Regions from separate parts of the Klebsiella sp. KE9456 genome, predicted to be linked through region 2. Evidence: predicted binding sites of a transcription regulator. Region 2 holds the regulator's gene; each other region holds the start of a gene.
The links. The regulator LexA, encoded in region 2, represses DNA repair genes until DNA is damaged. The targets are predictions, from matches to a motif close to TNCTGTATGTACATACAGNA.
Positions count from the first base shown of each region.

Region 1 (4,215 bases), on a different contig from region 2:
GCCCTGTTCTGCGCTGTCGTTTGCCTGGCTGCCATGCTGTGGTTTAACCCGCAGATTGGCGCGTTATTCCTGGCCTTTATGGTAGCCGGTTACCTCTATTTTCTGACAACACACGCCCGGAGAAACGCGCTTGCCAGCTCTCCGGTCACGGCGACCAACGAATAAGTCTGCCTCAGAGCCTGAATAAAAGGAGTGATTATGACCGTACGATCAACCATCATGGACACCAATAGCTTTCGCGCTGAACATGCCGACAGCCTGGCTCCGGAGATCCGCCAGTTAACCGATAAACGCAGCAAGATCCTCGGCGAGTCCTACCGCCTGTTTTACCGTAATCCAGTTCATCTGGTGCGCGGGCAGGGACAGTATTTGTGGGATAAGCAGGGGAATAAATATCTGGATGTTTACAACAATGTTGCCAGTATCGGCCACTGTCATCCGGCGGTAATTGAAGCGGTTCACCAGCAGATGATGCAGTTAAATACCCATACCCGCTATCTGCATGAACATATTCTTGATTACAGCGAGTCACTCCTCGCCACGCTTCCCGGCGAAATTAATCGGGCGATGTATATGTGTACTGGCTCTGAGGCCAATGACCTGGCGATTCGCATTGCCCGCGCCTGGAGCGGCGGCACCGGCATTATTGTCTCCCGTGAGGCCTACCACGGAACCAGCGCGTTAACCTCTGGCGTATCGCCTGCTCTGGGCAGCGGCCAGCCCCTGGCGCCTGAAACGCGCCTGGTGGCCCCACCGGATTTTTACCGTAACCAGACCGCCGATCCAGGCGCCTGGTTTGCAGCGGAAATTCAGAAGCAGATTGATGATATGGCGGCCCACGGCATTAAATTCGCCGGTTTCCTGGCTGACTCCATTTTCTCTTCTGACGGCGTTTTACCTGGCCCACGCGGTTTTCTGAAACAGGCGATCGATGTGGTCCATAAAAACGGCGGGATTTTTATCGCCGATGAAGTACAGCCCGGTTTTGCCCGTACCGGCGAGGCATTCTGGGGATTTGCCCGCCACGATGTGGTGCCTGATGTCGTGACCACCGGCAAACCGATGGGCAACGGCATCCCGGTCTCAGGGCTGATGGCTAAAGGAGAAGTGCTGGCGGCTTTCAGCGACGCGCTTCCCTATTTTAACACCTTTGGCGGCAACCCCGTTGCTATGGCTGCGGCCCAGGCGGTATTGAGCGTTATCCAGCAGGAAGAGCTCCAGGCCCATAGCCTGCATATCGGCGAGCAACTGCTGGCGGCGCTGCGCACTTTGCAGGATAAGCACGAATGCGTCGGCGATGTACGCGGCGCCGGGCTATTTATTGGCTTCGAACTGGTCACCGACAGGGAAAGTAAACAGCCGAATAAGGCCCTGGCGCTTAATCTTATTGAAGCGCTGCGCGAAGAGTTTGTCCTGACTTCCGTGGCCGGACCTTACGGTAATGTCCTTAAATTACGCCCGCCGCTATGCTTCCAGGCCGAAGATATCGACTGGCTGGTGAGCGCGCTTGACCGTTGCCTGACCAGATTAGGCTCCTGATCTGCCGGGGGTGATAGAACCAGATTGTGCCGTTTCCGAAAGAACGAGTCTCATGGATGAGACGCGTCGCTCAGAAGACGGCGCGCCTGCAACCTGGAGTATGGCGGGTATAAATATTGGTAAGGCTCCAGAATAACCTTGAGCCATAGATATCCGGAAACCCACGATGAACGATTATTCAACCAATCAGGCTTAACCCGATGAAACCTGCAATGGCTGGCGCAAAGCAGGTTATTTCCCCGCAACCAGCCTTTTCCTGACATGCTACACTCCCCCTCCCTCTTTCGAGGTTCAAACCCATTACTGGGTAAGGATAAGTCAGGCTTGCAACCGGCGCTTCAGCAACCTAGCGTTAACTCAAAAAAATGAGTTAACACTTTGTTTACATATAAAAACTTCAAACTCAGAATGGGATATCGTCGTCAAAGTCCATTGGCGGTTCGTTGGATGGTGCTGCCGGAGCCTGTTGCTGCGGGCGAGACTGCGCGCCACCGCTAAACTGGTTGCCGCCCTGCGGCTGCTGAGGCTGGCCCCAACCACCCTGCTGCTGACCGCCGCCTGCCGGCGCGCCGGTGCCCTGCTGACGACCGCCGAGCATTTGCATCGTGCCGCCAACGTTAACCACCACCTCAGTGGTATATTTGTCCTGCCCGGATTGGTCTGTCCACTTGCGGGTACGCAACTGGCCTTCAATATAAACCTGAGAACCTTTACGCAGATACTCACCAGCTACTTCCGCCAGTTTGCCAAACAGCACAACGCGGTGCCATTCAGTCTGCTCTTTCATCTCACCGGTCACTTTATCACGCCAGGATTCGGAAGTAGCCAGCGTAATGTTGGCAACCGCACCACCACTCGGCATGTAGCGAACTTCCGGGTCCTGGCCCAGATTACCGACGAGAATCACCTTGTTTACGCCTCTGCTGGCCATGTCTGTGTCTCCTGAATACGATTCTTGATTAAGTGTAAACGCGCGAGTGTATCATTTCCAGGGGGTCATTTGATAGCTGGGAAGTGTGTTCCGGATATCACGCGCGGGCTGACATTGTTACATAGCTTGCCGGAAAATGCATTCGAACACTGTATATTCAAACAGGTTAAATTGTGTCATAATTAGCCGTTTCCGCCGTTTGTCCTTCAAGCAAACCAGGCAATCCGCGTATCTACCGGGAAAGGTGAATGGATAAGATCGAAGTTCGGGGCGCCCGCACCCACAATCTCAAAAATATCAACCTCGTCATCCCACGCGACAAACTGATTGTCGTTACCGGGCTTTCGGGTTCAGGCAAATCCTCATTGGCTTTCGACACGTTGTACGCCGAAGGACAGCGTCGTTACGTTGAATCGCTCTCCGCCTACGCGCGGCAGTTCCTGTCGCTGATGGAAAAGCCGGACGTCGACCATATCGAAGGGCTGTCGCCAGCAATTTCCATTGAACAGAAATCGACCTCCCACAACCCGCGTTCGACGGTAGGTACCATTACCGAAATTCACGACTACCTGCGTCTGCTGTACGCACGCGTCGGCGAACCCCGCTGCCCGGATCACGACGTCCCGCTGGCGGCGCAGACCGTCAGCCAGATGGTGGATAATGTGCTTTCTCAGCCTGAAGGCCAGCGTCTGATGCTGCTGGCGCCGATCATTAAAGAGCGCAAAGGCGAGCACAGCAAAACGCTGGAAAACCTCGCCGGGCAGGGCTACATCCGCGCGCGGATCGACGGCGAAGTGTGCGATCTCTCCGATCCGCCAAAGCTGGAGTTGCAGAAGAAACACACGATCGAGGTGGTTATTGACCGCTTTAAAGTACGTGAAGATCTCAGCACCCGTCTGGCCGAGTCTTTTGAAACCGCGCTGGAGCTCTCCGGCGGCACCGCGATCGTCGCCAATATGGATGATCCAAAAGCGGAAGAGCTGCTGTTCTCCGCCAACTTCGCCTGCCCGATTTGTGGCTACAGCATGCGTGAACTGGAACCGCGCCTGTTCTCCTTCAACAACCCGGCTGGCGCTTGCCCGACCTGCGATGGCCTGGGCGTACAGCAATATTTCGACCCTGAACGCGTCATTCAAAATCCTGAACTCTCGCTGGCTGGCGGGGCTATCCGCGGCTGGGATCGGCGGAATTTCTACTATTTCCAGATGCTGAAATCGCTGGCGGAGCATTATAAGTTCGACGTGGAAGCCCCCTGGGGAACCCTGGAGGCCAGCGTGCAGAAGGTCGTGCTGTATGGTTCAGGTAAGGAAAACATTGAATTCAAATACATGAACGATCGCGGCGACACCTCCGTGCGCCGCCATCCGTTCGAGGGCGTGCTGCACAACATGGAGCGCCGCTATAAAGAGACGGAATCCAGCGCGGTACGGGAAGAGTTGGCGAAGTTCATCAGCAACCGTCCATGCACCAGCTGCGACGGCACTCGCCTGCGTCGCGAAGCGCGGCACGTGTTCGTCGAAAACACGCCGTTACCGACCATCTCAGATATGAGCATTGGCCACGCGATGGCGTTTTTCAACAATCTGAAGCTCTCCGGCCAGCGCGCGCAAATCGCCGAGAAAGTGCTGAAAGAGATTGGCGATCGCCTGAAATTCCTCGTCAACGTCGGCCTGAACTATCTGACCCTTTCCCGCTCGGCGGAAACCCTCTCCGGCGGCGAGGCCCAGCGTATTCGCCTCGCCAGC
Region 1 covers NZ_JBDYQK010000003.1:2,712-6,926, reverse strand. The annotation lists gene eat (ethanolamine permease) at 1-165, shown strand, start outside; gene ABK821_RS03725 (aspartate aminotransferase family protein) at 199-1,539, shown strand; gene ssb1 (single-stranded DNA-binding protein SSB1) at 1,943-2,470, opposite strand; gene uvrA (excinuclease ABC subunit UvrA) at 2,719-4,215, shown strand, end outside.
Region 1: a site for LexA is predicted at 2,618-2,637, ahead of uvrA (excinuclease ABC subunit UvrA). Genes of this name have one in related genera too.

Region 2 (4,215 bases):
GAACGCGCCCAGGCGGCGGAAAATCGGGCCCGCAGGCCAGAAGTTCAGGTTGATGCCGGCGGCGATATGCGGCGGCACCAGCCCCTGGTGATACAGCACGTAGGAGAGCAGCAGATAGTCCATGTGGCTGCGGTGGCAGGGCACATAGACAATTTCATGCCCGTCGTGCGCCAGCTGACGAACGCGCTCGGCGTTATGGACGTTAATCCCTTGATAGAGACGGTTCCAGGTAAAGCCCAGAATACGGTCGGTCAGACGGATCATCTCGTAGGAGAAGTTGGCGGCAATCTCTTCCATCAGCGCGATGGCGTTTTGCTGCGCTTTTTCATGGGAGATTTTCTTGCTGCGTGCTTCATCTTCCACCGCGCGGGCAATGGCTTTTGACGCCAGCAGTTTATTGAACAGATCCTGACGGGCTGGCAGACGCGGCCCGACGGCTGCCAGACGCTGGCGGGCAAAGTGCATGCGCGCCACGCGGGCCAGTTTCTGAGCGATAATTTTGTCGGTGCCGTGCTCGTCCGCCATCTTACGTAGAGAGACCGAAGGCGAGAAACGCACAAAGCTGTCGCGTCCCAGCCAGGAGACGGCAAAGAATTTCTGCACGCCGTTGAGCATACGTAAAGGCGGGTTTTCTTCTCCCTTTTCGCGCCCCGGAGCACGACCGAACATCACTGAAACTGGCACCATCTGTACATCCAGATCGGGATGATTACGGTGCAGGTCCAGATAGTCATGGAACAGCTTGATGGACTCTTCCTTTGGCGTGTAATAGGTAAATACGCGCGGGCCGCCGTGGATAAATACATAGCGCGGAAGCAGAGAGCCATCGATTTCCAGCGGCTCCAGAGGATCGGGTAACTCATGTGCCAGACACTGAGCGCGTAGCGTCAGCAGGTCCGCCTTCGAATTGTAAGGCAGGACGTACATAATAGGGCGCGAGGTATCCAGGCCTAATTCCTCGGCAGGTTGCGCCGGAATAGACTTGCTTTTTACCAGCACCCTTAATGGTAAATTCAGTAATTTATAGTAAATTCGTTGCCAGCCAGACATAGACGATATGAAGCCCCTGGTTAATCATGCAAATGCGCGGCAAGAATAACAGAAAGTGCGCAAAATTTCCGGTGTAACGCGGCAAACGCGTACACTCATTGGCGTTATTTACATTAAAAGGTTCGTTTGATGGCCAATAATACCACCGGGTTAACCCGAATTATTAAAGCCGCAGGGTATTCCTGTAAAGGATTTCGCGCGGCGTGGATCAACGAGGCCGCATTTCGTCAGGAAGGTATCGCGGCCATTATTGCCGTGGCAATAGCCTGCTGGCTGGACGTCGATGCCGTCACCCGGGTTCTGCTGATTGGTTCGGTTCTGCTCGTGATGATAGTTGAAATTATCAATAGCGCCATTGAAGCCGTCGTCGACCGTATTGGTCCTGAGCGTCACGTCCTTTCGGGACGGGCGAAAGATCTGGGGTCCGCGGCGGTTCTGCTGGCGATTATTATCGCGCTGATGACCTGGGGAATGCTGTTGTGGGCGAACTATCGCTGACTCTTGCCGTATCGGTTCGCAAAATGGAAAGAAACTGCTGATTTTTGTGTGAAATATGGTTCCAAAATCACCGTTAGCTGTATATACTCACAGCATAACTGTATATACACCCAGGGGGCGGAATGAAAGCGTTAACGACCAGGCAGCAGGAGGTGTTTGATCTCATTCGGGATCATATCAGCCAGACGGGCATGCCGCCGACGCGTGCGGAGATTGCTCAGCGCTTGGGGTTTCGTTCCCCAAACGCGGCGGAAGAACACCTGAAGGCGCTGGCGCGTAAAGGCGCAATCGAGATCGTTTCTGGCGCTTCTCGCGGTATTCGCTTGCTGACGGAGGAAGAGAGCGGTCTGCCGCTAATTGGCCGCGTTGCCGCAGGTGAACCGCTGCTGGCGCAGCAGCATATTGAAGGCCACTATCAGGTGGATCCATCCATGTTTAAGCCGAGCGCCGATTTTCTGCTGCGCGTCAGCGGTATGTCAATGAAAGACATCGGGATTCTGGATGGCGATCTGCTGGCGGTGCATAAAACGCAGGATGTGCGCAACGGTCAGGTGGTTGTGGCGCGCATTGACGAAGAAGTCACCGTGAAGCGGCTGAAAAAGCAGGGCAACGTCGTTGAGCTGCTGCCTGAAAATAGCGAATTTTCCCCGATCGTGGTCGATCTGCGCGAACAAAGTTTTACCATTGAAGGCCTGGCTGTCGGCGTTATCCGCAACGGCAACTGGCAATAACCTCGCCATTCCGCAGCATTATCCGCTGATGCATGATGCTGCGTCGTTTACTTCCATTCAGGCTCCTCTTCCATGCTTTTTAACTCTGCTGACAGAGCCCTGTGGCGCTTAGCGTTACCGATGATCTTCTCCAATATCACCGTTCCGCTGTTGGGACTGGTGGATACCGCCGTTATTGGTCACCTCGACAGCCCAGTTTATCTGGCAGGCGTGGCGGTTGGCGCAACGGCCACCAGCTTCCTTTTTATGCTGCTTCTGTTTCTGCGCATGAGCACTACCGGACTGACGGCGCAGGCATTTGGCGCAAACGATTCGCAGCGGCTGGCGCGCGCGCTGGTGCAGCCGATTGTTCTGGCGCTGGCCGCCGGGGTAGCGATCGTCCTCTTCAGGGGGCCGTTAATCAATCTGGCGCTACATATTGTCGGCGGCAGTGAATCTGTGCTCGTACAGGCCCGGCACTTTCTTGAGATTCGTTGGCTAAGCGCGCCCGCCTCGCTGGCGAATCTGGTCCTGCTGGGCTGGCTGCTTGGTGTGCAGTATGCCCGGGCGCCGGTGATCCTGCTGGTGGTCGGCAATGTTCTTAACATTGCGCTCGATTTATGGTTGGTGATCGGCCTGCATATGAATGTTCAGGGAGCGGCGCTGGCGACGGTCACGGCAGAATACGCCACCTTCTTTATTGGACTGTTAATGGTGAGACGCGTGCTGGCGCTGCGTGGCGTTCCCCTGTCGATGTTGAAAAACGCCTGGCGTGGCGACATACGCCGTTTGCTGGCGTTAAATCGCGACATCATGCTGCGTTCGCTGCTGCTACAGCTTTGCTTCGGGGCGGTGACAGTATTCGGGGCCCGTCTCGGCGCCGATGTGGTGGCGGTCAATGCGGTACTGATGACTATGCTGACCTTTACCGCCTACGCACTGGATGGTTTCGCCTATGCCGTTGAAGCCCATTCCGGGCAGGCCTACGGCGCGCGCGATGACGGTCAACTGCTTGTCGTCTGGCGTGCGGCCTGTCGCCAGTCAGGGATGGTGGCGCTGGCGTTTACGCTGATTTACAGCCTTGCCGGTGAGCAGATCATCAGCGTGTTGACGTCTCTGCCTTCATTGCAGCAACTGGCCGACCGCTATCTCATCTGGCAGACGATACTGCCGGTGATTGGTGTCTGGTGCTATTTGCTGGACGGTATGTTTATCGGCGCGACGCGCGGGGCGGAGATGCGTAATAGTATGGTTGTGGCGGCGGCGGGATTTGCCCTGACGCTGTTAACGCTACCGGTTCTCGGGAATCACGGTTTGTGGCTGGCGCTGACGGTTTTTCTTGCCCTGCGCGGGGCGTCGCTGGCGCTCATCTGGCGGCGACACTGGCGGTATGGAACCTGGTTTTCGTAGCGGGTTTTATTTGTCTGCTGGTTAAAGATTCTGAATAATAAATTCTACTCAGAATACTCATCTATAGTTAAGTCATGCCCGGCCCATAACGGGCTGTTCATTCACCGAACGATGAGGATTGCATGATGAATAAAGACGAAATCGGCGGTAACTGGAAACAGTTGAAAGGTAAAGCAAAAGAACAATGGGGCAAACTGACCGACGACGATATGACCGTCATCGAGGGTAAACGTGACCAGCTTGTCGGTAAGATTCAGGAACGTTATGGCTACGCCAAAGACCAGGCCGAGAAAGAGGTCACGGAGTGGGAAACCCGTAACGATTATCGCTGGTAGCGAAAGCGTCGTGTTTTAACCCACTGTTAGTGCCTGCCTTGACGGTATCCGGAGGTACCGTCAGCCTTGATTCCCGCTGCGGCTCACCCCTCAGCGGGCTTTCTTTTTAATCTGTATGGTGTGATCGTGATGGCAGTGCCCCGGCGTGCTGCAGGCTTCGACTTCAACGCAGGCGGCACACAGGCCGTGAGCTTCAATCACATTGTGGCGCA
Region 2 covers NZ_JBDYQK010000025.1:39,588-43,802, forward strand. The annotation lists gene plsB (glycerol-3-phosphate 1-O-acyltransferase PlsB) at 1-1,050, opposite strand, end outside; gene ABK821_RS21270 (diacylglycerol kinase) at 1,180-1,548, shown strand; gene lexA (transcriptional repressor LexA) at 1,671-2,279, shown strand; gene dinF (MATE family efflux transporter DinF) at 2,352-3,668, shown strand; gene ABK821_RS21285 (CsbD family protein) at 3,794-4,003, shown strand; gene zur (zinc uptake transcriptional repressor Zur) at 4,094-4,215, opposite strand, start outside.

Region 3 (4,215 bases), on a different contig from region 2:
GATAATCATCAATGCATTAAATATTACATACGGAAAATAAATGTAATGTATTGGTGGTGAATTTTATGGCGATTAAAGATTTTTTTGTACAAACAAAACCCGGTCGGCGTCGTTATGGCGTAGCGCTATTTGTTGGGGTGATTGCAGGGATTATGTCGGCGTTTGTGAAATGGGGGGCAGAAGTTCCTTTGCCGCCGCGTACTTTCTCCGGCGGCAGGGATGAATTTAATCCCCCTTATCTTTTCCTGCGCGACTACCTGGGAATAGACCCCACCCATACGGTGTATACTTTTTCCGAGCACATTATCAATCCGGTGATGGTCACGCATATTATATTCTCTCTGGTATTTGCCGTCGGCTATTGCGTTGTTGCCGAAGTTTTCCCGAAGGTTAAATTATGGCAGGGGGTATGGGCAGGTATTGTCGCCACTATCGCCGTTCACTGGATCTCTTTTCCGTTACTGGGCCTGACGCCTTCATTATTGAATATTCCGGCGGATGAGTATATTTCGGAACTGGTGGGACATATCTTTTGGTTCTGGGCAATTGAGATGATTCGTCGCGATCTTCGCAACCGCATCACTCACGAGCCTGACGCTGAAGTGCCCCTGGACGCGCCGTTCAGATAAGCCGTCATGAAAGAACCCGTGATTTCGCGGGTTCTTTAGGGCAGCAGTCTGACTACGCCAGAGATTGAGGCATCGTATTCATCGCAAAGTTGAGAATCTTTTCGCCGTCAAATGAAGCATAAGGCAAACTTTCAATAACAGCGATTTCTTGCCCGGATTTCAACGCGTTAATAAACTCTTCAATCTTATACTGAATATGCGGAGCGACCAGAACACCATCATAGGCAGGCGCGACGCTAAAGAAGTTTTCAACACCAACGGCGCTGATTAAGAGGTCTAATGCCTGGTTATCGGCGATTTTTTGCATTTTTCTGGCAATAATTCCTGCTGTTGCGCCGAACAAGCAACATATTAATAATTTTTTCACGATTTAACCCTCGGTGAGATACCGAGGCTACATTATTCCTCTACCGTTAACGAAAATGCGCGACATGTCAATTTTACAGGTTAATTTCTTGCGTCCATTTTATTCTGACCGTCGCCATCACAGAAGCTAAAAAACGCAAACGTGCGTGATGCTGTGAATGGTTGGGGATGATTCGCCGATTACTTTTTTTTACGTGAAATAACGAAGCGATCGCCAACGCGCGTGAGCTTCGCCCCATTGACACAGTATTCGACGGCAAACTTAAAAAACGTATCCGAATCAAGTTCGAAATCCAGTTCGATTTTTATGGCCTCGCCGGACTGCAGAAGCTGCTTTGCCTGTTCCAGATTGTTGGCTTTTACTGTTTCCATCTCTTCACCTCGTTTTTGCTTTTGCACTGATGGCCTCCGAACCCTATCTTACAACGTTTGTATTACAGCCGTGCGACAGCGAGTTCTTATTGGCTTTTCCGCCGTAGGCAATCTCCGTTATTGCTATGGGTTCTTCGCGGTATGCCGGGCGGGCACCCACAGGTTGTGATCACAGAGCGGACTAACGGATTCTATCCTCCTCTCAATGAGCGGAAATTTCCAGCGTACAATGGTCGACCATCGGTAAGTGCCGGGAGCACGAACCTTCTGTCTGGAGCCATTGGGCCGCCAGCGGCGCTCACGACAGACTAAATTCCCCACAACTTCAATGCCTTCACGCCAGGGGGCGACAGGTGGGTTGATAAATTCCTGGTAAATATTGATACTGTATAAAAACACAGTGTCATTGCAAGTGAGTTTATTATGATGTTCTACAAACCGGTTGAATTGCGCCAGGTCATGTCGATTCCGCTGTTTAGCGACCTTGTTCAGTGTGGATTTCCCAGTCCGGCGCAGGATTACATTGAGAAGGGGATTGACCTCAACGAGCTGTGTGTCCGTCATCCTGCGGCAACCTATTTTGTCATGGCGACAGGCATGTCGATGGTTGACGCCGGTATTTATGAAGGCTCGCTGCTGGTGGTAGATCGCAGTCTGAAAGCGAAGCATGGCGATATCATCATTGCTTCACTGGCCGGTGAATATACGGTTAAGCGTTTGTGCACTCATCCCATCATGCAACTGCTGCCGATGAATCCCGATTTTCCGCCGATTGTGCTACACAATGACGGCGAAGATCTGGAGATTTTTGGTGTTGTCACTTTCAGTATCAACAGGTTTCGTTAATGTTTGCCCTGGTGGATGTCAATTCATTCTATGCCAGCTGCGAGATGGTTTTTCGCCCGGATTTACGCGGGCGTCCGGTGGTGGTGTTAAGCAACAATGACGGCTGCGTGATCGCCAGAAATGATGAGGCTAAATTGCTGGAGATCCCGATGGGCGCGCCATATTTCAAGGTGAAATCGCAGTTTGAACGCCATCAGGTGGCGGTATTCAGCAGCAATTATGCGCTGTACGGTGATATGTCCCAACGGGTGATGACGCTTCTTGAAGAGCTGGCTCCTGCGGTTTATCAATATTCCATTGATGAAGCCTTTGTGAATCTTAGCGGAATGCACCGTTCTGAGGAGCTTGAAGCATTCGGTCGCCATGTGCGAAGTACATTGCTCCAGTGCACCGGCCTGACGGTGGGCGTGGGGATCGGGCCGACGAAGACGCTGGCCAAACTGGCCAATTATGCGGCAAAAAGATGGTCAACATTCTCGGGTGTTGTCGATCTCTCTTTGCCGGTCAGGCAGCGGAAACTGCTGGCGCGGGTTGACGTCGGTGACATCTGGGGCGTTGGCCGCCGCACCGCGAAAAAACTCAATGCGATGGGGATTAACACCGCGCTTGAGCTTGCCGGAACGCCAACTGCACTGATCAGAAAGCATTTCAGCGTCGTGCTGGAGCGTACTGTACGAGAACTGTGCGGCGAACCCTGCCTTGCACTGGAAGAATTTATCCCGAGTAAACAGCAAATTATCTGCTCGCGTTCATTTAGTCATAAGGTGACTGAATACGAACTGATGCGGGAAGCCATATGCAGCCACGCGGCGCGCGCCGCCGAGAAGCTGCGCGCAGAGCATCAATATTGTCGCTATGTTTCCGCCTTTGTGAAAACCAGTCCGTTTGCGGGTAATGAAGCCTGCTACGGCCAAAACGCCGGTACCAACATCCCGATCCCGACCCGGGATAGCCGGGATATTATCAAGGCGGCGATAAAATGCCTGGATACAATCTGGCGGGAGGGATACCGGTATCAAAAGTGCGGGGTGATGCTGGGGGACTTCTTTAGCCAGGGCGTGGCGCAGTTCGGATTGTTTGATGACTATCAACCACATGCTAATAGTGAAGCACTTATGACGGTGCTGGATTCCGTCAATCAACGAGAGAAAGGTCAGCTTTGGTTTGCCGGGCAAGGAATCGCGCGTCGCTGGGAGATGAAGCGGCACAGGCTGTCGCCAGCCTACACCACCCGGTTGAGTGATTTGTTGCGGGTGAAGCTGTAAAGCGTTGCTATCTACGATTCATGCTATCGTCGAAGCGCTGATCACGCTCGTCGGGTTGTTACCCGCAGGGCCGCAGTGATTCGGTTTCCTGTGGACGTTAGCCCGCCAATAGGTTTTTTCCCCATTCTCTATGCTTTTTCATCAGTGAATTCAGTGGCATGTCGCGACTAACTCTTGCGTAACCGTTGTGTAGGGCTAGACTACGGAAATCAGCATAAGTTAACGGAGGTTCAGTGGACGCAATTAAGGGCTCGCAACTCCAGGTGCCGGATGCCATTTTTGCCTGGGTGCTGGACGGGCAGGGCGGCGTGAAGCCGCTGGCGGACAGCGACATTATTGATAAGGAACATCCTTGCTGGCTGCATCTTAACTATACCCATGTTGACAGCGCGCAATGGCTGGCGTCGACGTCGCTGCTGCCCAATAATGTGCGCGGTGCGCTGGCCGGAGAAAGCACGCGCCCCCGCGTGACGCGGATTGGCGATGGGGCACTAATTACGCTGCGCTGTATCAACGGCAGCACTGATGAGCGCCCGGACCAACTGGTGGCGATGCGCCTGTATATGGACGAGCGTTTAATCGTCACAACCCGGCAGCGTAAAGTTCTGGCGCTGGACGATGTACTTGGTGACTTGCGTGAGGGGAATGGTCCGGTAGACGGCGGTAGATGGCTGGTGGAAGTCTGTGATGCGCTGACCGATCACGCCAGCGAGTTTATTGAGCAACTTCATGACCGG
Region 3 covers NZ_JBDYQK010000004.1:212,019-216,233, reverse strand. The annotation lists gene ABK821_RS06035 (DUF1440 domain-containing protein) at 66-629, shown strand; gene ABK821_RS06030 (PTS sugar transporter subunit IIB) at 682-996, opposite strand; gene ABK821_RS06025 (hypothetical protein) at 1,176-1,367, opposite strand; gene umuD (translesion error-prone DNA polymerase V autoproteolytic subunit) at 1,791-2,213, shown strand; gene umuC (translesion error-prone DNA polymerase V subunit UmuC) at 2,213-3,478, shown strand; gene zntB (zinc transporter ZntB) at 3,712-4,215, shown strand, end outside.
Region 3: a site for LexA is predicted at 1,751-1,770, ahead of umuD (translesion error-prone DNA polymerase V autoproteolytic subunit). Genes of this name have one in related genera too.

Region 4 (4,215 bases), on a different contig from region 2:
GCAAGCCGGTCGTACTGCAGGCGCACCTTGATATGGTGCCGCAAAAAAATAACGATACTGTTCATGACTTTACTAAAGACCCGATTCAACCCTATATCGACGGTGAATGGGTCAAAGCACGCGGCACCACGCTCGGCGCGGATAACGGTATCGGCATGGCGTCCTCGCTGGCGGTACTGGCTGACGACAACGTGGCTCACGGTCCGCTGGAAGTGCTGCTGACCATGACGGAAGAAGCCGGTATGGATGGTGCGTTTGGTCTGCAGGCTAACTGGTTGCAGGCGGATATTCTGATTAATACCGACTCCGAAGAAGAAGGTGAAATCTACATGGGCTGTGCGGGAGGGATCGATTTCACCTCCGATCTGCCGCTGACCCGCGAGGCCATTCCGGCCGGTTTCCAGAGCGTTAAGCTGACGCTAAAAGGCCTGAAGGGTGGCCACTCAGGCGGTGAAATTCATCTCGGTTTAGGTAATGCCAACAAACTGCTGGCACGCTTCCTGGCAGATCATGCTGCGGATCTGGATCTGCGTCTGGTCGATTTCAACGGTGGTACGCTGCGTAACGCGATCCCACGTGAAGCCTTTGCCAGCCTGGCTGTAGCCGCGGATAAAACAGAGGCCCTGAAAGCACGGGTCAATGATTATCAGCAGGTCCTGAAAAACGAACTGGCGGCCAAAGAGAAAAATCTGCTGGTGCTGCTGGAACCGGTCGCTAACGACCAGGCTGCGCTGACGACACAATCCCGCGATAGCTTTGTCCGCCTTCTTAATGCGACGCCGAACGGCGTCATCCGTAACTCTGACGTGGCAAAAGGCGTGGTAGAAACCTCTCTGAACGTCGGCGTCGTCACGATGACCAGCGACAACGTACAGATTCATTGCCTGATTCGTTCGTTGATCGATAGCGGTAAAGATTATGTCGTGAGCATGCTGGATTCTCTGGGCAAGCTGGCTGGGGCGAAAACCGAAGCCAAAGGCGCCTATCCGGGCTGGCAACCGGATGCCAACTCTCCGGTAATGCATCTGGTGCGTGAAACCTATCAGCGTCTGTTCAACAAGACGCCGAACATCCAGATAATCCACGCAGGCCTGGAATGCGGCTTGTTCAAAAAACCGTATCCGGAGATGGATATGGTGTCTATCGGCCCAACCATTACCGGCCCTCACTCCCCGGACGAACAGGTTCATATCGAAAGCGTTGGTCAGTACTGGACGCTGCTGACAGAACTGCTGAAAGCCATTCCGGCTAAGTAAGCGATAATCCGGCGGTTACACGCCGCCGGATCTCTTCCGCGCGAATCTACCGTTCCCGTCCCACATTTTTTCCATACGAAAGTGGGTAATCCATTCACCGCGTGGAAAAATATCGCGCACAGCACCGGGAAATCCTCTTCTGTGTAAAGCCTGATGGTTGGCATCATTACAGTCCCAGCACCAGTTGTCTCTCAAGCTGCGGATCAAGTAACGTCACGTGCAGCCCCACCAGCCTGACTCCTCTCCCTCCCCGCCGCTCATGCCAGGTTTTATAGGCGGTAGCGATCAAATCATCTTTATTTAACCGGGGCCAGACATGTTCCTGCGTGGTGAGCTGGAAATCGTTAAATTTTAGTTTGATCCCTTGACGAGCGATCAGCAAATCGGGTTTTACCTTCGCCAGACGTCGTTCCAGTTCCGGATAGAGACTCTCAATAATCGACTGGCACAGATCCCACTGATGGATATCCTCCGCCAGAGTACGTTCCACACCAATCGATTTACGCTGCCGCTCGCTGCTGATTTCTCGTTCATCGATCCCATGGCTGCGCTCCCATAATATCCGACCGAATTTACCAAAACGCTTAAGCAACATCGCCAGATCGCTCTTCTGCACATCTTCGCAGGTTCGTAACCCCATGCTTTCCAGCTTCGCTGCTGAAACTCTACCAACACCCGGGATCTTCGATAACGGCAATGTTTTGACAAATTCTGCGACCTGATGTGGTGCGATGACAAACTGACCGTTGGGTTTGTTCAGATCCGAGGCGATTTTGGCAAGAAATTTTACTGGTGCAACCCCGGCGGAAGCGGTCAAATTTAACTCGCGCTGAATTGTCTCACGGATCTCCTGCGCCATCCGTGTCGCGGATCCCTGGCAATGAACGCTGTCGCTAACATCAAGATAGGCTTCGTCCAGCGATAACGGTTCAATTAACGAGGTATAGCGGGAAAAAATCTCCCGGATATGATTCGATGCCTCTTTGTAAGCGTCAAAACGGCCGGGCAGCAAGGTCAAATGCGGGCAAAGCTTGAGGGCGGTGGCGGTCGGCATGGCGCTGCGCACGCCGTATTTACGCGCCGGATAGTTGGCCGTACTGATGACGCCGCGCTGCACCCGGCTACCGCCAATAGCAACAGGAATATCGCGCAGGGTCGGGTTGTCACGCATTTCAACCGCCGCGAAGAAACAGTCCATATCAACATGGATGATTTTGCGCATAGTTAACCCTCACTCACAACTGTATAAGTATACAGCATAAATCAGGTCATTGAGAAGGGAGGCATTGTAAGAGGCGAGGGATATCATGGGGTGAATAACCCGGCGTCGCTATGACTGACCGGGTTAAGGGAACGGAAGAGACTAGAGAATGCGCTTTTGCTGACGCTGCGACTCAAGAGCAATGCGTTTTTTACGCGCATCACAGGGCTCAGGGCAGTCGCAGACTTTTTCCATCCCCAGCGAGGCGATCCCGCCACAGCTCCCCTGAATGCTCTTGCGCTTGATCAGGTATCCCAGCGACATTCCCAGAATAACCAGCGCAAAAATAACAAAGGTCGCCACAAAAATCGTCAGCATCATCAGCCTCCAAAATCGTCCAGCATGATGTTTTCATCCTCAACGCCCAGATCTTTGAGCATTTTAATCACCGCGGCGTTCATAACCGGTGGGCCACACATATAAAATTCACAGTCTTCCGGCGCCGGATGATCGCGAAGGTAATTTTCATACAGGACGTTATGGATAAAACCGGTATACCCGGTCCAGTTATCTTCCTCCAGCGGATCGGAGAGTGCCACATGGAAGGTAAAATTTGGATTATCCCGCGCCAGCTGTTCAAATTCTTCGCCGTAGAACATCTCGCGCAGGGAGCGCGCACCATACCAGAAACTAATTTTACGCGTGCTGCGCAGTCGTTTGAGCTGATCAAAAATATGTGAGCGCATTGGTGCCATCCCTGCCCCACCGCCGATAAACACCATCTCTGCATTGGTCTCTTTGGCAAAAAATTCGCCAAACGGCCCGGAAATCGTAACTTTATCGCCAGCTTTCAGTGACCAGATATAGGAAGACATAATACCCGGCGGTGCGTCCGGCACTTGCGGCGGCGGCGTCGCAATACGCACGTTGAGCATAATGATGCCTTTCTCTTGCGGATAGTTGGCCATCGAATAGGCGCGCAACGTGGGTTCTTTCACCTCGGAAACGTAGCGGAAAAGATTAAACTTTTCCCAGTCATCCCGGTATTCGTTCGGGATATCAAAATCGGCATACGCCACCTTATGTGACGGACACTCAATCTGAATATAGCCGCCTGCGCGGAATGGCACCTCATCACCGTCCGGTACACGCAGCTTCAGCTCTTTGATAAAAGTGGCTTTGTTATCGTTGGAGATTACCTCGCACTGCCACTTTTTAACCCCAAAAATCTCTTCCGGCAGCTCGATTTTCATATTTTGCTTTACCGCGACCTGGCAAGCCAGGCGGCAACCTTCTCTCGCCTCACGTTTGGAGATATGAGAGAGTTCGGTTGGCAGTATATCGCCGCCGCCTTCTTTCACCATCACCCGACACTGACCGCATGAACCGCCGCCACCGCAGGCTGATGAGACGAAAATACCGTTGCTGGAGAGCGTATTCAGGAGCTTATCCCCCGCAGGAGTACGAATCTGCTTATCCGCTTCGTTGTTGATTTCAATGACCACATCGCCCGCATTCACCAGCTTTGCACGCGCAGCAAGTATCAGCCCCGATAGCACCAGGACGATCAGCGTGAACATCACTACGCCAAGAATAATTTCCATACTTTCCGCCCTTATAGCTGCACACCGGAAAATGACATAAAGCCCAGCGCCATCAGACCCGTGGTAATAAAGGTGATCCCTAACCCACGCAAACCAGCAGGCACGTTCGCGTACTTCATTTTTTCACGGATGCCCGCCATCGCCACAATCGCCA
Region 4 covers NZ_JBDYQK010000038.1:3,020-7,234, forward strand. The annotation lists gene pepD (cytosol nonspecific dipeptidase) at 1-1,256, shown strand, start outside; gene dinB (DNA polymerase IV) at 1,423-2,478, opposite strand; gene nqrM ((Na+)-NQR maturation NqrM) at 2,620-2,835, opposite strand; gene nqrF (NADH:ubiquinone reductase (Na(+)-transporting) subunit F) at 2,838-4,061, opposite strand; gene nqrE (NADH:ubiquinone reductase (Na(+)-transporting) subunit E) at 4,073-4,215, opposite strand, start outside.
Region 4: a site for LexA is predicted at 2,496-2,515, ahead of dinB (DNA polymerase IV). Genes of this name have one in related genera too.